One region of the Planococcus liqunii genome, then DNA from elsewhere that is predicted to be linked to it. Evidence: a T-box and tRNA genes for the amino acid it is inferred to sense, from the RefSeq annotation. Region 1 holds a T-box; the other regions hold tRNA genes.
What was found. The T-box of region 1 lies ahead of pheS (phenylalanine--tRNA ligase subunit alpha). A T-box ahead of a tRNA ligase gene usually reads a tRNA of that ligase, here a tRNA-Phe.

Region 1 (5,877 bases):
ATGAAAAATGATTTTCGATTGCAGTATCCGCTATGGCAGATGGGGTTTATTATTTTGCTCGGCGCATTTGCTTATGGGTTAAGCTCACCGATGACTGAAGTGGTCAATACAGAAACAGAGAACAGCATTATGATAAGCATAGGAGGAACACAAAGCCTCTTTGCAATGATTGCACTTCTGCTTTATTTCATCCTGCTTGCAGTATTCGCTTCTCAGCTTCGTAAGCACAATAAAAACAATCCGCACCAAAAAGTTTCCGCGTTTTCCATCCGGCCGCCTGAATATCTGGAGCAGGATGAAGGAATGACGTACATCACAAGAAAAGCGGCTCAAAAAGTGTATACCTTCATCACGTGGAGCCTGCCTTTATTAGCAGCTTTTGCCATCATCTTGCCGCTTCCGAAACTATTCATCATTTGGGGAATCTTACTGGTTGCGCTTGGCCAATACTGGATTTATTACCGTGAAGTCAGAAGCCATTTGAAGGAGGAAACAGAATGATCTACGAATATTTTCTTGTTTTTCTAGGAGCCGCGATACCGTGGTTTGAAATCGCACTGGTTATTCCGCTCGGCATCGTCTGGGGACTGTCGCCCCTATGGGTTATGGTATTGGCGTTTGTCGGCAATATGCTGACGGTTCTCGCGTTGATCGTCGGCTTTGACCGGTTCAAAGTCTGGTACCTTAAGCGGCAGGAAGCGAAAGGGAAGACGCAGAATAAAAAAAGCGAGCGGGCGAAAAAAATCTGGAATAAATACGGCCTGCCTGGGCTCGCGATGCTTGGTCCAATTTTGATCGGAACGCACATTGCCGCTTTCATCGGCATGACACTTGGAGCGACAAAAAAGAACACGACCATTTGGCTGACAATCAGCATCGCGGCTTGGACATTGACATTCGGCATTCTGACAGCACTTGGCTTTGACTTTTTCACGAGAGAACTTTAAGGCTTAAGCTGCAAGGCACCTGCGCTTTTCGATGTCCAGACTCCGGCGCCCAGATTCTCAGGGGCATAAGCCAACCCGGCTGTGCGGTAAATAGCGCCGCTTCGCCGATTCGTCTTATGTCCGTCGAATCTACATGGGCGCCTGCGCATTTCCATGGTGTCCAGCTCCGGTACCTAGGCCCTCGAGGTCGCTTCGGTCTTGGCCCGAATGGCAAAGGGCGCCATTCATGCCAAGCCCTCCAGCGCTTGTCGGGCCTTGCGAGGCACCTGCGCTTTTCTATGCTATACTTAATCTATTCTGAAATAAAGGCGTGAACGAAACTTGAAAAGAATCGAATCCACTCAAAACTCACTCGTCAAGCATTGGAAAAAGCTTGTCACTACACGGAAAGAGCGCGATAAATTTGCAGAATTTCTGGTGGAAGGCTTCCATTTGACGGAAGAGGCAGTGAAAAAGAAAAGCTTGATCAAATCCTTGATTGTCCGGGAAGGCGTCGACATTCCGGAAGAATGGGACGTATCGGATGTACCGCAATACTCAGTGACGGCCCAGGTAGCAAAAGAGATTTCGGAAACGGAGCACTCGCAAGGAATTTTCGCGCATTGTGCACAGCCGGAATTCTCGGAAGAAGAGCAGCAGACATGGACGAAATTATTGCTGATTGATGCAGTGCAGGATCCCGGCAATATCGGCACGATGATCCGCACGGCTTTGGCAAGCGGCATGGACGCCGTTGTACTTGGCAAAGGCTGTGCTGATCCGTACAATCCGAAAACGGTCCGGTCGACGCAAGGATCGAATTTCCAGATCCCGGTTGTCAAAGGGGATTTGGCGGAATGGCTGCCGGCATTAAAAGAGCGCAGCGTCGCGGTGTTTGGAACGGCACTCCTCAACGCAACACCGGTACATGAAGCTGAAAGTCAGGAGCAGTTCGCTTTGCTTGTCGGCAATGAAGGCAGCGGCGTGGATCCGGTCCTATTGCAGCAGACGGATCAGAACCTGGTGGTGCCGCTTTATGGCGCTGCTGAATCCTTGAACGTGGCTGTTGCAACGGGCATCTTGCTGTACAGCTTGGTGCCGAAAAACTAAGTTTGATTAAACTTACAGGATTTCGTATAATGAAAGAGTAAATAATGAAAAGCTGTGACTGGGAAGAGTACGTCGCGCGCATGCATAAAGGGAGTCTGCACCTTGACTGGGAGTGCGGATATGCAAAACGCCTCAGAAGTTCACCCCGCGAGCTGCCTGACGGGACCAGCAACAATGCTGTAAAGACAGGCCGGTGAAGAGCCGTTACGTAAATGAGTGATTGCGCCTTGTGTGCATTAACTAGGGTGGTACCGCGAATAAAGCCTCGTCCCTTTTCTGGGACGGGGCTTTTTACTGTTTAAAGGAGGAGAAAAGATGGAAGCACAATTGCAGGAATTGAAAACAGAAGCGCTGGAGAAAATTTCAGCGTCAACAAACGTGAAAGAATTGAACGATGTCCGTGTGGCGTATTTAGGGAAAAAAGGGCCGATTACGGATTTATTGAAAGGCATGGGGAAACTCCCGGCTGAAGAACGTCCGAAAATGGGGGCGCTTGTCAACGTCATCCGCGAGGAAGTGACGGCGTCTCTTGAAGAGCGCATGGCAATCCTGGAAGAACAGGCGATCAACGAGAAACTGCAAAGCGAAACAATCGACATCACCTTGCCGGGCCGCCCTGTAAAAACAGGAAACTCGCATCCGTTGACGCGCGTCGTTGAAGAAATCGAAGATCTTTTCGTTTCAATGGGCTACGAAATCGCTGAAGGCCCGGAAGTGGAAAAAGACTACTACAACTTCGAAGCTTTAAATTTGCCAAAAGGCCATCCGGCACGCGATATGCAGGATACCTTCTATATAACAGACGAAATCTTGCTGCGTACGCATACGTCGCCTGTTCAGGCACGCACGATGGAAATTAAAAAAGGCGAACCAATCAAAATCATTTGCCCCGGGAAAGTGTACCGCCGCGACAGCGATGACGCGACGCATTCACACCAGTTCACGCAAATCGAAGGATTGGTCATCGGCGAAGACATCCGCATGAGCGACCTTAAGGGGACGCTTCAAGTGTTCGCGAAGAAAATGTTCGGCGACGACCGCGAAATCCGTCTGCGCCCAAGTTTCTTCCCGTTCACGGAGCCGTCTGTTGAAATGGACATCTCCTGCTTCAAATGCGGCGGGTCGGGCTGCAACGTCTGCAAGAAAACCGGCTGGCTGGAAATTTTGGGTGCCGGCATGGTGCATCCGAACGTACTGGAAATGGCAGGCTACGATTCAAAACGCCTGACTGGATTCGCTTTCGGCATGGGGCCGGAGCGCATCGCTATGTTGAAATACGGTGTTGAAGACATCCGCCACTTCTATACGAACGACGTCCGCTTTTTATCCCAATTCCAACGCACTGAAGTTTAAGGAGGAAATAAAACATGTTAGTATCCATTAAATGGTTGAAAGATTATATAGATACACAAGGCTTGGCACCTGCAGATTTGGGTGAAAAAATCACGCGCTCCGGCATCGAAGTGGATGCGGTGATCGACCGTTCCCACGGCATGACAAATGTCGTAGTTGGCTACGTAGAATCATGCGTCAAACATCCGGAAGCGGATAAACTATCAATTTGCCAAGTAAACGTCGGCGAAGAAACAACACAGATCATCTGCGGTGCGCCGAACATTGCAGCAGGCCAAAAAGTCATCGTGGCTCGTCCAGGTGCTAGCCTGCCCGGCGGCATGAAAATTAAAAAGGCCAAACTGCGCGGCGAAGAATCAAACGGCATGATTTGCTCGCTTCAGGAACTGGGCATTGAAGGCAAACTCGTGCCTAAAGTGTATGCAGAAGGCATTTATGTATTGCCGGAAGATGCGGAAGTCGGAAGCGACGTTATTGCAAACTTCGATTTGGATGATACCGTGCTTGAATTGGGGCTGACGCCGAACCGTGCCGATGCCATGAGCATGCTTGGTGTGGCTTATGAAGTAGGAGCCATTCTTTCGGAAGACGTCAAATTGCCGGAATCAAGCTACACAGAAGCAGCTGATTCTGCGGAATCCATGTTGACGCTAAATGTTGATGCACCGGAAGCGAACCCGCTATATGTCGCGAAAGTGATCCGCAACATCGAAGTGAAGGAATCGCCGATGTGGCTGCAGCAGCGTTTGATGGCTGCCGGTGTCCGTCCGCACAATAACGTGGTCGACGTAACGAACTATGTCTTGATGGAATACGGCCAGCCGCTTCATGCGTTTGACTATGATTCATTAAAAACAGGGAATATCACGGTCCGCCAGGCAAAAGAAGGCGAAAAAATTACGACACTGGATGACACAGAACGCACCTTGTCTGCCCATAACTTGGTGATCACAAACGGTGAAGAACCCGTAGCGCTTGCAGGCGTAATGGGCGGAGCCAACTCGGAAGTCAGCGATTCGACAACGACAATTGTCATCGAATCCGCTTATTTCGCATCAGGTTCGATTCGCCAGACGTCGAAAGAACATGGCCTCCGCAGCGATGCAAGTTCACGCTATGAAAAAGGCGTTGACCCGAACCGCGTCATCCCGGCTGCAGAACGTGCCGCAAGCTTGATCGCGGAACTTGCAGGCGGCGAAGTGCTAGCAGGATCGCTTGTGTTCGATCAGCTGGACCGTGAAGAAAAAATCGTTAAAGTGTCTCCGGACTTTATCAATACACGTCTCGGCATGAAAATTCCATTTGAAGACATGATGGAAATCCTCGGTCGCTTGAAATTCAACACCGATGCTATCAATGGCCAACTGGTGATTTCCGTGCCGACACGCCGCCAGGACATTCAAATAGAAGAAGATGTGGTGGAAGAAATTGCTCGCCTCTACGGCTACGATGAAATTCCGGCAACGCTTCCGGTAACAGAAGCAGCTCCGGGCGGCTTGACGCCGTACCAGGAAAAGCGCCGCATTGTCCGCAAAGTGCTGGAAGGCGCGGGCCTTCTTCAGGCGACAACGTATTCACTGACGTCTGAGAAATCAGCGACGCAATTTGCTTTGACGGAAACGGAAACGACAAAACTGTTGATGCCGATGAGCGAAGAACGCAGTACGCTGCGCCAAAGCTTGCTGCCGCATTTATTGGAATCGGTATCGTACAACACGGCTAGAAGAATGGATTCTGTTGCCTTGTATGAAACCGGCGCCGTGTTCTTGAAAGCGGACGATGAATTATTGAATGAAGAAGAACATTTGGCAATCGCCATGACCGGTTTATGGCTCGATCATAGCTGGCAAGGAGAGAAGAAAGAAGTCGACTTTTTTGTGCTGAAAGGTATTGTCGAAGGCTTGGCGAATCGTTTAGGGCTTGAACTGGCATTTGAACGCGGCCAAATGGACGATCTGCATCCGGGACGCACCGCTTTCATCATGCTAAACGGCAATCGTGTCGGTGTCATCGGACAGCTTCACCCGAACGAACAGAAAGCACGCGACTTGAAAACGACGGTTGTGATGGAATTGAATCTATCTGCATTGCTGGACGTTCAGCCGGAGTCGCTTGTATACACACCGGTGCCGCGCTATCCATCCATTTCACGTGACGTTGCTCTGGTTCTTTCGAAAATCGTTGAAGCCGGAACGATCGAAGCGGTTATCCGCAACGCAGGCGGCAAACTGTTGAAAGACGTTCGCGTCTTTGACTTGTACGAAGGCGATAAGATGGAAGAAGGCAAAAAATCAGTGGCGTTCTCATTGACGTACTTCGATCCTGAAAAAACGTTAACGGATGAAGAAGTGACGAATGCACATGAGAAAGTTTTGAGTGCATTGACAGAAGTAGGCGCAGAGCTGCGCAGCTAAGGGATCAGGTAAAAAGAATTAAAAAGGGAAAGCGGAGTCTTTATGATTCCGCTTTCTCTTTTTAATTCTAAAAA
Region 2 (5,877 bases), 170 kb from region 1:
TGATCATCTTTAATGACCAACTGGAAAGAAGGCACTGCAAAATAAGCTTCCGGAAAATGCGTCCATTCACTTTCAAGTTCATTTAACGGATCAAATGAAAAACCGCCGAATAAAATCGGTTCGACATCCGGTTCTTCATTCACAATCTGTTTGCACAGGCTCTCCCACTTTTGCTTAATTTCCTCAAAGCGGCCTTGCTGAACCGATGAAGCGAGTACATGCGCATGGCCAAGGCCAACCAAGGTAAAGGTCTTTTCGCGGTTTTGCCAAAACATGCGTTTTCCCTTATACTGCTTTTCTCCGGCTTCAAAAAAAGCCAATGCCGACATGCGCGACACTTCAATTGTTTCAGTGTAAAAACGGTACGCTGAGTAGCGCGTATCCGCATATTGTTCAATCGATGAATACTGTTGTGGATTCATCTTTTTCCCTCCGTTTTAAACTGGTTGTGCCATATAAGCACAATCTGCTTCACTATTTAATCTCTATCTTATATCATACTCTTTTCTGCTAAATTCAGCACAACATTTGCTGTATTTCCCCTTATATTGAAATCCAAAACTAACGCATTTATGTCTAAATTATCTCTAAAGTTTAACTCAATAAAAAATAGCATGAACTTGTAGCCATGATCTTCGGCAAGTAAATTGCTGCTATCTGGAAAAGGAAACGGCGCCTTGCATTGACCTCTAAGGACAAACGCGATATATTGAGATAAATTTTCAGAAGCAGGAGGAAATCATGTGCGCCCTATTGCCATTGGAATTTTTGCAGCTTTCTTTTTTGCCTTCACCTTTGTTTTAAATGCCAGTATGGAATTATCGGGAGGAAGCTGGATTTGGAGCGCCTCTTTGCGCTATCTCTTTATGGTGCCATTTTTACTGGTGATAGTACTTGCTAGAAGAAACCTAAAGCCGCTTCTAGCGGAAATGAAAAGCAATCCGATTGCCTGGCTGCTATGGAGCTTTATTGGATTCGTCCTCTTTTATGCCCCCTTATGCTATGCAGCTGCCTACTCTCCTGGCTGGCTGATTGCCGGTACTTGGCAAATTACCATCATTTCAGGTTCTTTATTGGCTCCGTTGTTCTACTCTACAATTCAGACGCGAAACGGCCCTCTTCTGGTTCGTGAACAAATACCTTATCGGGGATTAGCATTGTCTCTCATCATTCTTTTAGGGGTTTTGCTCCTGCAGCTGGAGAATGCTCAGCAGTTGCCTTTAAAAAGCTTCCTACTAGGTTTTCTTCCCGTACTCTTAGCTTCATTTGCTTATCCCTTAGGCAACCGCAAGATGATGGAACTTTGCAACGGCAGGTTGGATGCATATCAACGTGTTCTCGGTATGACCTTAGCGAGTCTTCCTTTTTGGATCATGCTTTCTGGCTATGGATTGTGGATTGAAGGGGCACCAAGTTCATCTCAGATGCTCCAATCATTGCTTGTCGCCATTTGTTCCGGGGTGGTGGCGACGGTCCTGTTTTTCATGGCCACAGACATGGTGCGCCAAGATATGAAAAAACTGGCTGCTGTAGAAGCCACCCAGTCTTTGGAAGTAATGTTTGCGTTAGCGGGAGAAGTGATTTTCCTCTCGATTGCTTTGCCTTCTTCTTTAGGCTGGATTGGAATCGCCACAGTGATGGTCGGCATGATTATCCATAGCCAAGCAGCCACAAAAAAACAAGAACTTGTGGTTCAACAAGAATAGCCGCTCCGACCAGAGTGGCTATTCCTTAATTAAGCAAAAGAAAAAAGAGACATGCAATTGAATGCATGTCTCTTTTAAGATGACCCCTACGGGATTCGAACCCGTGTTACCGCCGTGAAAGGGCGGTGTCTTAACCGCTTGACCAAGGGGCCAATTACTGGCGGAGAAGGAGGGATTTGAACCCTCGCGCCGGTTTCCCGACCTACACCCTTAGCAGGGGCGCCTCTTCAGCCACTTGAGTACTTCCCCAGTATGGCTCCGAAGGTAGGACTCGAACCTACGACCATCGCATTAACAGTGCGGTGCTCTACCACTGAGCTACTTCGGAATGGTGGGCCTAAATGGACTCGAACCATCGACCTCACGCTTATCAGGCGTGCGCTCTAACCAGCTGAGCTATAGGCCCATATGTATAATGGAGCGGGTGAAGAGAATCGAACTCTCATCATCAGCTTGGAAGGCTGAGGTTTTACCACTAAACTACACCCGCAAAAAATGGTGGGTCAGGACGGAATCGAACCGCCGACACTTAGAGCTTCAATCTAATGCTCTACCAACTGAGCTACTGACCCACATCATTAAGATAAAAATGGCGGTCCCGACCGGGATCGAACCGGCGATCTCCTGCGTGACAGGCAGGCATGTTAACCGCTACACCACGGGACCTTTTTGGTTGCGGGGGCAGGATTTGAACCTGCGACCTCCGGGTTATGAGCCCGACGAGCTACCGAACTGCTCTACCCCGCGACAATAATATAGGCGATACATTGTTACTCTTACGCTTTTCGCTTGATGGCCACCTGCATCGCCTTTCGGCTGCTTCGGTGTTAATCGCTATCTTCGTTCAGCGATTTGCTCTACCCCGCGACAATAATAATTGAGTTTCTTCTATTATATAGAAGTTTAAAAATGATAGTCCACACATTTTAAAATAAATGGAGGAGGAAGAGGGATTCGAACCCCCGCGGGATTTGACTCCCCTGTCGGTTTTCAAGACCGATCCCTTCAGCCAAACTTGGGTATTCCTCCGTGATAATAATAAATGGTGGACCTTGCAGGACTCGAACCTGCGACCGGACGGTTATGAGCCGTCTGCTCTAACCAACTGAGCTAAAGGTCCTAAAAAAGTGGCGGCAGAGGGGATCGAACCCCCGACCTTACGGGTATGAACCGTACGCTCTAGCCAGCTGAGCTACGCCGCCAGGATCTTTAATATTATAGTTGGTGGAGCCTAGCGGGATCGAACCGCTGACCTCCTGCGTGCAAGGCAGGCGCTCTCCCAGCTGAGCTAAGGCCCCATTGAATGGTCGGGAAGACAGGATTCGAACCTGCGACCCCTTGGTCCCAAACCAAGTGCTCTACCAAGCTGAGCTACTTCCCGAACTGAAACTGCTGAGTTGAAAATATGGCGCGCCCGAGAGGACTCGAACCTCTAACCGCTTGATTCGTAGTCAAGTACTCTATCCAATTGAGCTACGGGCGCTTCTTATAATATAGGAGAAAACCTACGGTTTTTTTGCTTAATGGTGCCGAGGACCGGAATCGAACCGGTACGGTAGTCACCTACCGCAGGATTTTAAGTCCTGTGCGTCTGCCAGTTCCGCCACCCCGGCTTAGGGTTAGCAAGATTGTGCAAAAAAATGGAGCGGAAGACGAGGTTCGAACTCGCGACCTCCACCTTGGCAAGGTGGCGTTCTACCACTGAACTACTTCCGCAAAAATGGTGCGGGTGAAGGGAGTCGAACCCCCACGCCCGAAGGCGCTAGATCCTAAGTCTAGTGCGTCTGCCAGTTCCGCCACACCCGCGTGGCAATAATGAAGTTGTAAAAATGGTGAGCCATGAAGGATTCGAACCTTCGACCCTCTGATTAAAAGTCAGATGCTCTACCAACTGAGCTAATGGCTCAAACATGAGTGGTGCCGGAGAAAGGACTTGAACCCTCAACCTACTGATTACAAGTCAGTTGCTCTACCAGTTGAGCTACTCCGGCGAAAGAGAAAAAATGGTGGAGGATGACGGGATCGAACCGCCGACCCTCTGCTTGTAAGGCAGATGCTCTCCCAGCTGAGCTAATCCTCCGTTATGTATGCCCAGCAATGTCCTACTCTCACAGGGGGAAACCCCCAACTACCATCGGCGCAAAAGAGCTTAACTTCCGTGTTCGGGATGGGAACGGGTGTGGCCTCTTTGCCATCATCACTGGACTGGATTGTTTTTGAAAGACAAGTTTTATTATACCAAGTCTACAAGGTATTGCAAGCTTTTTTTTCAAAAAACCTGCGGCTTGCGCCTTCAAAACTGGATATGCGACATGGTGAAAACAACGGGTTTGGTTAAGTCCTCGATCGATTAGTATTCGTCAGCTGCACGCGTCGCCGCGCTTCCACCCCGAACCTATCTACCTCATCGTCTTTGAGGGATCTTACTTGCTTGCGCAATGGGAAATCTCATCTTGAGGGGGGCTTCGTGCTTAGATGCTTTCAGCACTTATCCCGGCCACACATAGCTACCCAGCGATGCCCCTGGCGGAACAACTGGTACACCAGCGGTGTGTCCATCCCGGTCCTCTCGTACTAAGGACAGCTCCTCTCAAATTTCCTGCGCCCGCGACGGATAGGGACCGAACTGTCTCACGACGTTCTGAACCCAGCTCGCGTACCGCTTTAATGGGCGAACAGCCCAACCCTTGGGACCGACTACAGCCCCAGGATGCGATGAGCCGACATCGAGGTGCCAAACCTCCCCGTCGATGTGGACTCTTGGGGGAGATAAGCCTGTTATCCCCGGGGTAGCTTTTATCCGTTGAGCGATGGCCCTTCCATGCGGAACCACCGGATCACTAAGCCCGTCTTTCGACCCTGCTCGACCTGTACGTCTCGCAGTCAAGCTCCCTTGTGCCTTTACACTCTGCGAATGATTTCCAACCATTCTGAGGGAACCTTTGGGCGCCTCCGTTACTCTTTAGGAGGCGACCGCCCCAGTCAAACTGCCCGCCTGACACTGTCTCCCGCCCCGATCAGGGGCGTGGGTTAGAATTTCAATACAACCAGGGTAGTATCCCACCGACGCCTCCCCCGAAGCTGGCGCTCCGGGTTCTCTGGCTCCTACCTATCCTGTACAAGTTGCACCAAAATTCAATATCAGGCTGCAGTAAAGCTCCACGGGGTCTTTCCGTCCTGTCGCGGGTAACCTGCATCTTCACAGGTACTATAATTTCACCGAGTCTCTCGTTGAGACAGTGCCCAGATCGTTACGCCTTTCGTGCGGGTCGGAACTTACCCGACAAGGAATTTCGCTACCTTAGGACCGTTATAGTTACGGCCGCCGTTTACTGGGGCTTCAGTTCGCACCTTCGCTTGCGCTAAGCACTCCCCTTAACCTTCCAGCACCGGGCAGGCGTCAGCCCCTATACGTCACCTTACGGTTTTGCAGAGACCTGTGTTTTTGCTAAACAGTCGCCTGGGCCTATTCACTGCGGCTCTCTCGGGCTATACACCCTACCAGAGCACCCCTTCTCCCGAAGTTACGGGGTCATTTTGCCGAGTTCCTTAACGAGAGTTCACTCGCTCACCTTAGAATTCTCTTCTCGCCTACCTGTGTCGGTTTGCGGTACGGGCACCTCCCGCCTCGCTAGAGGCTTTTCTTGGCAGTGTGAAATCAGGGACTCCAGGGCGCAATGCCCCTTGCCGTCACAGTTCAATGTTTGCGGAAACGGGATTTGCCTCGTTTCCCACCTTGCTGCTTGGACGCGCTCAACCAACGGCGCGCTCGCCTTATCCTTCTGCGTCCCCCCATTGCTCAAACGGCGGGGAGGTGGTACAGGAATATCAACCTGTTGTCCATCGTCTACGCCTATCGGCCTCGACTTAGGTCCCGACTGACCCTGAGCGGACGAGCCTTCCTCAGGAAACCTTAGGCATTCGGTGGACGGGATTCTCACCCGTCTTTCGTTACTCATACCGGCATTCTCACTTCTAAGCGCTCCACGGATCCTTCCGGTCCCGCTTCGACGCCCTTAGAACGCTCTCCTACCACGGACATCTGAGATGTCCATCCACAGCTTCGGTAATCCGTTTAGCCCCGGTACATTTTCGGCGCAGTGTCACTCGACCAGTGAGCTATTACGCACTCTTTAAATGATGGCTGCTTCTAAGCCAACATCCTGGTTGT
Region 3 (5,877 bases), 370 kb from region 1:
CTTTGTATTGGATAATGCGAATCGGGTCTTTTTCCGTCTGGAATAAGTGTTTGATTGCGTGGCGTCTTGTCACATCGCATTGGGATTCATAATCTTTAATCTTAATCGCATGCTCTCTCATAGCAGGCAATTTCTTAGAAGACATTAAATCTACAGCAGTTTCAATTTCAATCGTACTCAAGCGAATCGCTTCCACAAACTCCAGCATGAACTCGTCTGCATTAATAATCGAATACATTTCAAACATGGAAGCTGTATGGTCCAGCCCATCGAGCACGTCATCCATCGTCATGGCAAGGGCCAAGATATCTTCGCGTTCAATCGGCGTGATGAACGCTTGATTCAAGTCCTGGATAATCGTATGGACATAATTGTCCCCTTTGGTTTCGTAATCCTTCATCGTGTTCGAAAATATTTTCAGATCGCTGATTTCCCGCAATTTATAATCCGCAAAATAAGCAGCACTCTCTTTTAAATTCAATGCGATTTCACCCAATAAAACTGCAAACTTATCTTTCTTCTTGAAAGCCATTTTCTTACCTCCGCTATATTCATAAAATAAAATCTAAGCTTTTATATAATATACTATTTAACATCAGTTGCATACTATATTAATAAAATTTACAATCCTGTAATATTGAAAATTTCCACGAAAATAACATACTCCTTTTTTCAATTAAAGTCCAGAAATTTTGACTCTAAATGCTACAAGAAGGTAATTATTCAACTGTTTCTTACTCTTTAGCTATAGCAAGGATAGTTTCATTTTTTTCTAAAGTAATACTCTCTTATGGAGGATTTGCTTTTAAGATAATAGCATCAGTTAATTTTTCTGGACGCCACTGCCTTAATTCTCCCTGTCAATCGCAGCATTTTGCAGCAACAACTTTGCTTTCTCCCATGCTTACAAAACTGTTTTTAGTATAATCTAGTGGGCTTTCATTCACTTCGCTCGATTCTGCAAAGATTATAAGGGCAAACAGGATTTAGGCGACTGTGATGCTTGATCAAGCCACATAGCATTTTATAAATTCCGTTTCTTGAACATAAGACATTGCGTTAAGTCCCTCTCCTATAGCACATGCTTTAAACACTCCTGCGCCAGCTCTAAGCCATTTCTCTCTACTTGATCATAACTCTCTCTTAAATCGCCTGAATGGCTTTTAGAGTTGATATTTAAGCTTTAAGCATTAGTCACTTGTTAATGAAGTAATGCCCGGCTGCATATGCTGCCTTCAAGCAATTCACTCTTTCTTTAACGCGGCAATCCTCAAATGCAGCATTTCTTGCGCTGTCCTTCCCTCTCTTGAATAGATTCATGTATGAGACAATTGCCATTCATTAAAACAGCGCCAGTCCAACAAATTCAGCACATGTACTATCCTTCATGCCTTCATTCTATTTTTCACAGGTTGCTGTCAGCGTAGTTCTGATGGAAAACAAAAACCGTGGCTTTTCTTTAAAATGAGCAAAAAAAACTTCCAGTTTTGAAATAAATCAAAACTGGAAGTTTATAAAGGGCAGGCAGGCCCTTTTAATTGATACCGGCGGTCGGGGTCGAACCGACACTCCCGTGAAGGAACGGGATTTTGAGTCCCGCGCGTCTGCCAATTCCGCCACGCCGGCAAATTATGATGGAGGCGGCAACCGGACTCGAACCGGTGATAAGGGTGTTGCAGACCCATGCCTTACCACTTGGCTATGCCGCCATAACTTTTGGAGCGGAAGACGGGGTTCGAACCCGCGACCTCCACCTTGGCAAGGTGGCGTTCTACCACTGAACTACTTCCGCAAAAGCTGGGGTACCTGGATTCGAACCAGGGCATGACGGGATCAAAACCCGTTGCCTTACCGCTTGGCTATACCCCAATAATTGGATGGGGCGGACGAGGGGAATTGAACCCCCGAGTGCCGGAATCACAATCCGGTGCGTTAACCACTTCGCCACGACCGCCATAATATTATTGGTATATCGATTAGTTATTAAAAGAAAAAACATGGGGCGGACGAGGGGAATTGAACCCCCGAGTGCCGGAATCACAATCCGGTGCGTTAACCACTTCGCCACGACCGCCATCATATAAAATTTAAAATTGGCAGGGGCAGTAGGAATCGAACCCACATCGGAGGTTTTGGAGACCTCTGTTCTACCGTTAAACTATGCCCCTATAAAAACTGGTGGTGGGGGGCAGATTCGAACTGCCGAACCCGAAGGAGCGGATTTACAGTCCGCCGCGTTTAGCCACTTCGCTACCCCACCTAGTGGTGCCGGAGAAAGGACTTGAACCCTCAACCTACTGATTACAAGTCAGTTGCTCTACCAGTTGAGCTACTCCGGCATGGAGAATTAAAAAATAAAAAAATGGTGGGTCAGGACGGAATCGAACCGCCGACACTTAGAGCTTCAATCTAATGCTCTACCAACTGAGCTACTGACCCACGTAATTAAGATAAAAATGGCGGTCCCGACCGGGATCGAACCGGCGATCTCCTGCGTGACAGGCAGGCATGTTAACCGCTACACCACGGGACCTTTTTGGTTGCGGGGGCAGGATTTGAACCTGCGACCTCCGGGTTATGAGCCCGACGAGCTACCGAACTGCTCTACCCCGCGACAATAATATAGGTGATACAGTGTTACTCTTGCGCTTTCGCTTGATGGACACCTGCATCGCCTTTCGGCTGCTTCGGTGTTAATCGTTGTCTTCGTTCAGCGATTTTTTCTATCCGCGACGATCGTATTGTTCTTACTTTATCATACTTATATTCACTTTGTAAGGCATTTCAGCGTTAAAGGAATATCTTATATAATAGAAGAAACTTTTCAAATCATTACTGGAATTATGTATGTTGGAAATGGTGGAGGATGACGGGATCGAACCGCCGACCCTCTGCTTGTAAGGCAGATGCTCTCCCAGCTGAGCTAATCCTCCGTATAATATAAATCAACATCTGTGACAATTTGCGAACTCTGCTATGAAGACGTTAAAGGAATACTCCTTCCTCGCTTCGCTGCGTCGTCGCAAATTACCATCTTCGTTTGGTAATTTGGTGACCCCTACGGGATTCGAACCCGTGTTACCGCCGTGAAAGGGCGGTGTCTTAACCGCTTGACCAAGGGGCCATTAATTGGTATTGAAGAATATCTACTGGCGGAGAGCAAGGGATTCGAACCCTTGAGACGGTTGCCCGCCTACATGATTTCCAATCATGCTCCTTCGGCCACTCGGACAGCTCTCCAAAAGTTGGCTCCGAAGGTAGGACTCGAACCTACGACCATCGCATTAACAGTGCGGTGCTCTACCACTGAGCTACTTCGGAATAATATGGATCAGCCTGGCAACGTCCTACTCTCACAGGGGGAAACCCCCAACTACCATCGGCGCAAAAGAGCTTAACTTCCGTGTTCGGGATGGGAACGGGTGTGGCCTCTTTGCCATCATTACCAGACCAATTTATTTTGAAAGACAAGTATTATTATACCAAGTCTACAAGGTATTGCAAGCTTTATTTTCAAAAAACCTGCGGCTTGTGCCTTCAAAACTGGATATGCGACATTGAACAACGGTGTTGGTTAAGTCCTCGATCGATTAGTATTCGTCAGCTGCACGCGTCGCCGCGCTTCCACCCCGAACCTATCTACCTCATCGTCTTTGAGGGATCTTACTTGCTTGCGCAATGGGAAATCTCATCTTGAGGGGGGCTTCGTGCTTAGATGCTTTCAGCACTTATCCCGGCCACACATAGCTACCCAGCGATGCCCCTGGCGGAACAACTGGTACACCAGCGGTGTGTCCATCCCGGTCCTCTCGTACTAAGGACAGCTCCTCTCAAATTTCCTGCGCCCGCGACGGATAGGGACCGAACTGTCTCACGACGTTCTGAACCCAGCTCGCGTACCGCTTTAATGGGCGAACAGCCCAACCCTTGGGACCGACTACAGCCCCAGGATGCGATGAGCCGACATCGAGGTGCCAAACCTCCCCGTCGATGTGGACTCTTGGGGGAGATAAGCCTGTTATCCCCGGGGTAGCTTTTATCCGTTGAGCGATGGCCCTTCCATGCGGAACCACCGGATCACTAAGCCCGTCTTTCGACCCTGCTCGACCTGTACGTCTCGCAGTCAAGCTCCCTTGTGCCTTTACACTCTGCGAATGATTTCCAACCATTCTGAGGGAACCTTTGGGCGCCTCCGTTACTCTTTAGGAGGCGACCGCCCCAGTCAAACTGCCCGCCTGACACTGTCTCCCGCCCCGATCAGGGGCGTGGGTTAGAATTTCAATACAACCAGGGTAGTATCCCACCGACGCCTCCCCCGAAGCTGGCGCTCCGGGTTCTCTGGCTCCTACCTATCCTGTACAAGTTGCACCAAAATTCAATATCAGGCTGCAGTAAAGCTCCACGGGGTCTTTCCGTCCTGTCGCGGGTAACCTGCATCTTCACAGGTACTATAATTTCACCGAGTCTCTCGTTGAGACAGTGCCCAGATCGTTACGCCTTTCGTGCGGGTCGGAACTTACCCGACAAGGAATTTCGCTACCTTAGGACCGTTATAGTTACGGCCGCCGTTTACTGGGGCTTCAGTTCGCACCTTCGCTTGCGCTAAGCACTCCCCTTAACCTTCCAGCACCGGGCAGGCGTCAGCCCCTATACGTCACCTTACGGTTTTGCAGAGACCTGTGTTTTTGCTAAACAGTCGCCTGGGCCTATTCACTGCGGCTCTCTCGGGCTATACACCCTACCAGAGCACCCCTTCTCCCGAAGTTACGGGGTCATTTTGCCGAGTTCCTTAACGAGAGTTCACTCGCTCACCTTAGAATTCTCTTCTCGCCTACCTGTGTCGGTTTGCGGTACGGGCACCTCCCGCCTCGCTAGAGGCTTTTCTTGGCAGTGTGAAATCAGGGACTCCAGGGCGCAATGCCCCTTGCCGTCACAGTTCAATGTTTGCGGAAACGGGATTTGCCTCGTTTCCCACCTTGCTGCTTGGACGCGCTCAACCAACGGCGCGCTCGCCTTATCCTTCTGCGTCCCCCCATTGCTCAAACGGCGGGGAGGTGGTACAGGAATATCAACCTGTTGTCCATCGTCTACGCCTATCGGCCTCGACTTAGGTCCCGACTGACCCTGAGCGGACGAGCCTTCCTCAGGAAACCTTAGGCATTCGGTGGACGGGATTCTCACCCGTCTTTCGTTACTCATACCGGCATTCTCACTTCTAAGCGCTCCACGGATCCTTCCGGTCCCGCTTCGACGCCCTTAGAACGCTCTCCTACCACGGACATCTGAGATGTCCATCCACAGCTTCGGTAATCCGTTTAGCCCCGGTACATTTTCGGCGCAGTGTCACTCGACCAGTGAGCTATTACGCACTCTTTAAATGATGGCTGCTTCTAAGCCAACATCCTGGTTGTCTAAGCAACGCCACATCCTTTTCCACTTAACGGATATTTGGGGACCTTAGCTGGTGGTCTGGGCTGTTTCCCTCTTGACTACGGATCTTATCACTCGCAGTCTGACTCCCAAGCATAAATCACTGGCATTCGGAGTTTGTCTGAATTCGGTAACCCGGGATGGGCCCCTAGTCCAAACAGTGCTCTACCTCCAGGATTCTCTATCTTGAGGCTAGCCCTAAAGCTATTTCGGAGAGAACCAGCTATCTCCAGGTTCGATTGGAATTTCTCCGCTACCCACACCTCATCCCCGCACTTTTCAACGTGCGTGGGTTCGGGCCTCCAGTAAGTGTTACCTTACCTTCACCCTGGACATGGGTAGATCACCTGGTTTCGGGTCTACAACTGCATACTCATTCGCCCTATTCAGACTCGCTTTCGCTGCGGCTCCGGCTTCTCACCTTAACCTTGCATGCAATCGTAACTC

Region 2: it encodes a tRNA-Phe, which carries the amino acid that the T-box ahead of pheS (phenylalanine--tRNA ligase subunit alpha) is inferred to sense. The anticodon was not compared.
Region 3: it encodes a tRNA-Phe, which carries the amino acid that the T-box ahead of pheS (phenylalanine--tRNA ligase subunit alpha) is inferred to sense. The anticodon was not compared.

The regions. Positions count from the first base shown of each region.
Region 1 covers NZ_CP129238.1:1,476,020-1,481,896, forward strand. The annotation lists gene QWY22_RS07465 (helix-turn-helix transcriptional regulator) at 1-11, shown strand, start outside; gene QWY22_RS07470 (hypothetical protein) at 1-501, shown strand; gene QWY22_RS07475 (small multi-drug export protein) at 498-947, shown strand; gene QWY22_RS07480 (TrmH family RNA methyltransferase) at 1,269-2,036, shown strand; T-box leader at 2,082-2,312, shown strand; gene pheS (phenylalanine--tRNA ligase subunit alpha) at 2,352-3,389, shown strand; gene pheT (phenylalanine--tRNA ligase subunit beta) at 3,404-5,803, shown strand.
Region 2 covers NZ_CP129238.1:1,309,023-1,314,899, reverse strand. The annotation lists gene QWY22_RS06655 (isochorismate synthase) at 1-422, opposite strand, end outside; gene QWY22_RS06650 (DMT family transporter) at 744-1,706, shown strand; tRNA gene QWY22_RS06645 (tRNA-Glu) at 1,787-1,858, opposite strand; tRNA gene QWY22_RS06640 (tRNA-Ser) at 1,865-1,955, opposite strand; tRNA gene QWY22_RS06635 (tRNA-Asn) at 1,960-2,034, opposite strand; tRNA gene QWY22_RS06630 (tRNA-Ile) at 2,036-2,112, opposite strand; tRNA gene QWY22_RS06625 (tRNA-Gly) at 2,123-2,196, opposite strand; tRNA gene QWY22_RS06620 (tRNA-Phe) at 2,203-2,278, opposite strand; tRNA gene QWY22_RS06615 (tRNA-Asp) at 2,297-2,372, opposite strand; tRNA gene QWY22_RS06610 (tRNA-Met) at 2,377-2,453, opposite strand; tRNA gene QWY22_RS06605 (tRNA-Ser) at 2,643-2,735, opposite strand; tRNA gene QWY22_RS06600 (tRNA-Ile) at 2,750-2,826, opposite strand; tRNA gene QWY22_RS06595 (tRNA-Met) at 2,835-2,908, opposite strand; tRNA gene QWY22_RS06590 (tRNA-Ala) at 2,929-3,004, opposite strand; tRNA gene QWY22_RS06585 (tRNA-Pro) at 3,011-3,087, opposite strand; tRNA gene QWY22_RS06580 (tRNA-Arg) at 3,113-3,189, opposite strand; tRNA gene QWY22_RS06575 (tRNA-Leu) at 3,231-3,319, opposite strand; tRNA gene QWY22_RS06570 (tRNA-Gly) at 3,348-3,422, opposite strand; tRNA gene QWY22_RS06565 (tRNA-Leu) at 3,428-3,512, opposite strand; tRNA gene QWY22_RS06560 (tRNA-Lys) at 3,537-3,612, opposite strand; tRNA gene QWY22_RS06555 (tRNA-Thr) at 3,622-3,697, opposite strand; tRNA gene QWY22_RS06550 (tRNA-Val) at 3,711-3,786, opposite strand; rRNA gene rrf (5S ribosomal RNA) at 3,796-3,911, opposite strand; rRNA gene QWY22_RS06540 (23S ribosomal RNA) at 4,037-5,877, opposite strand, start outside.
Region 3 covers NZ_CP129238.1:1,102,236-1,108,112, reverse strand. The annotation lists gene QWY22_RS05545 (DUF47 domain-containing protein) at 1-532, opposite strand, end outside; tRNA gene QWY22_RS05540 (tRNA-Leu) at 1,543-1,626, opposite strand; tRNA gene QWY22_RS05535 (tRNA-Cys) at 1,636-1,709, opposite strand; tRNA gene QWY22_RS05530 (tRNA-Gly) at 1,718-1,792, opposite strand; tRNA gene QWY22_RS05525 (tRNA-Gln) at 1,798-1,869, opposite strand; tRNA gene QWY22_RS05520 (tRNA-His) at 1,879-1,954, opposite strand; tRNA gene QWY22_RS05515 (tRNA-His) at 1,999-2,074, opposite strand; tRNA gene QWY22_RS05510 (tRNA-Trp) at 2,095-2,168, opposite strand; tRNA gene QWY22_RS05505 (tRNA-Tyr) at 2,177-2,260, opposite strand; tRNA gene QWY22_RS05500 (tRNA-Thr) at 2,264-2,339, opposite strand; tRNA gene QWY22_RS05495 (tRNA-Phe) at 2,364-2,439, opposite strand; tRNA gene QWY22_RS05490 (tRNA-Asp) at 2,458-2,533, opposite strand; tRNA gene QWY22_RS05485 (tRNA-Met) at 2,538-2,614, opposite strand; tRNA gene QWY22_RS05480 (tRNA-Val) at 2,858-2,933, opposite strand; tRNA gene QWY22_RS05475 (tRNA-Glu) at 3,050-3,124, opposite strand; tRNA gene QWY22_RS05470 (tRNA-Ser) at 3,151-3,240, opposite strand; tRNA gene QWY22_RS05465 (tRNA-Asn) at 3,247-3,321, opposite strand; rRNA gene rrf (5S ribosomal RNA) at 3,335-3,450, opposite strand; rRNA gene QWY22_RS05455 (23S ribosomal RNA) at 3,571-5,877, opposite strand, start outside.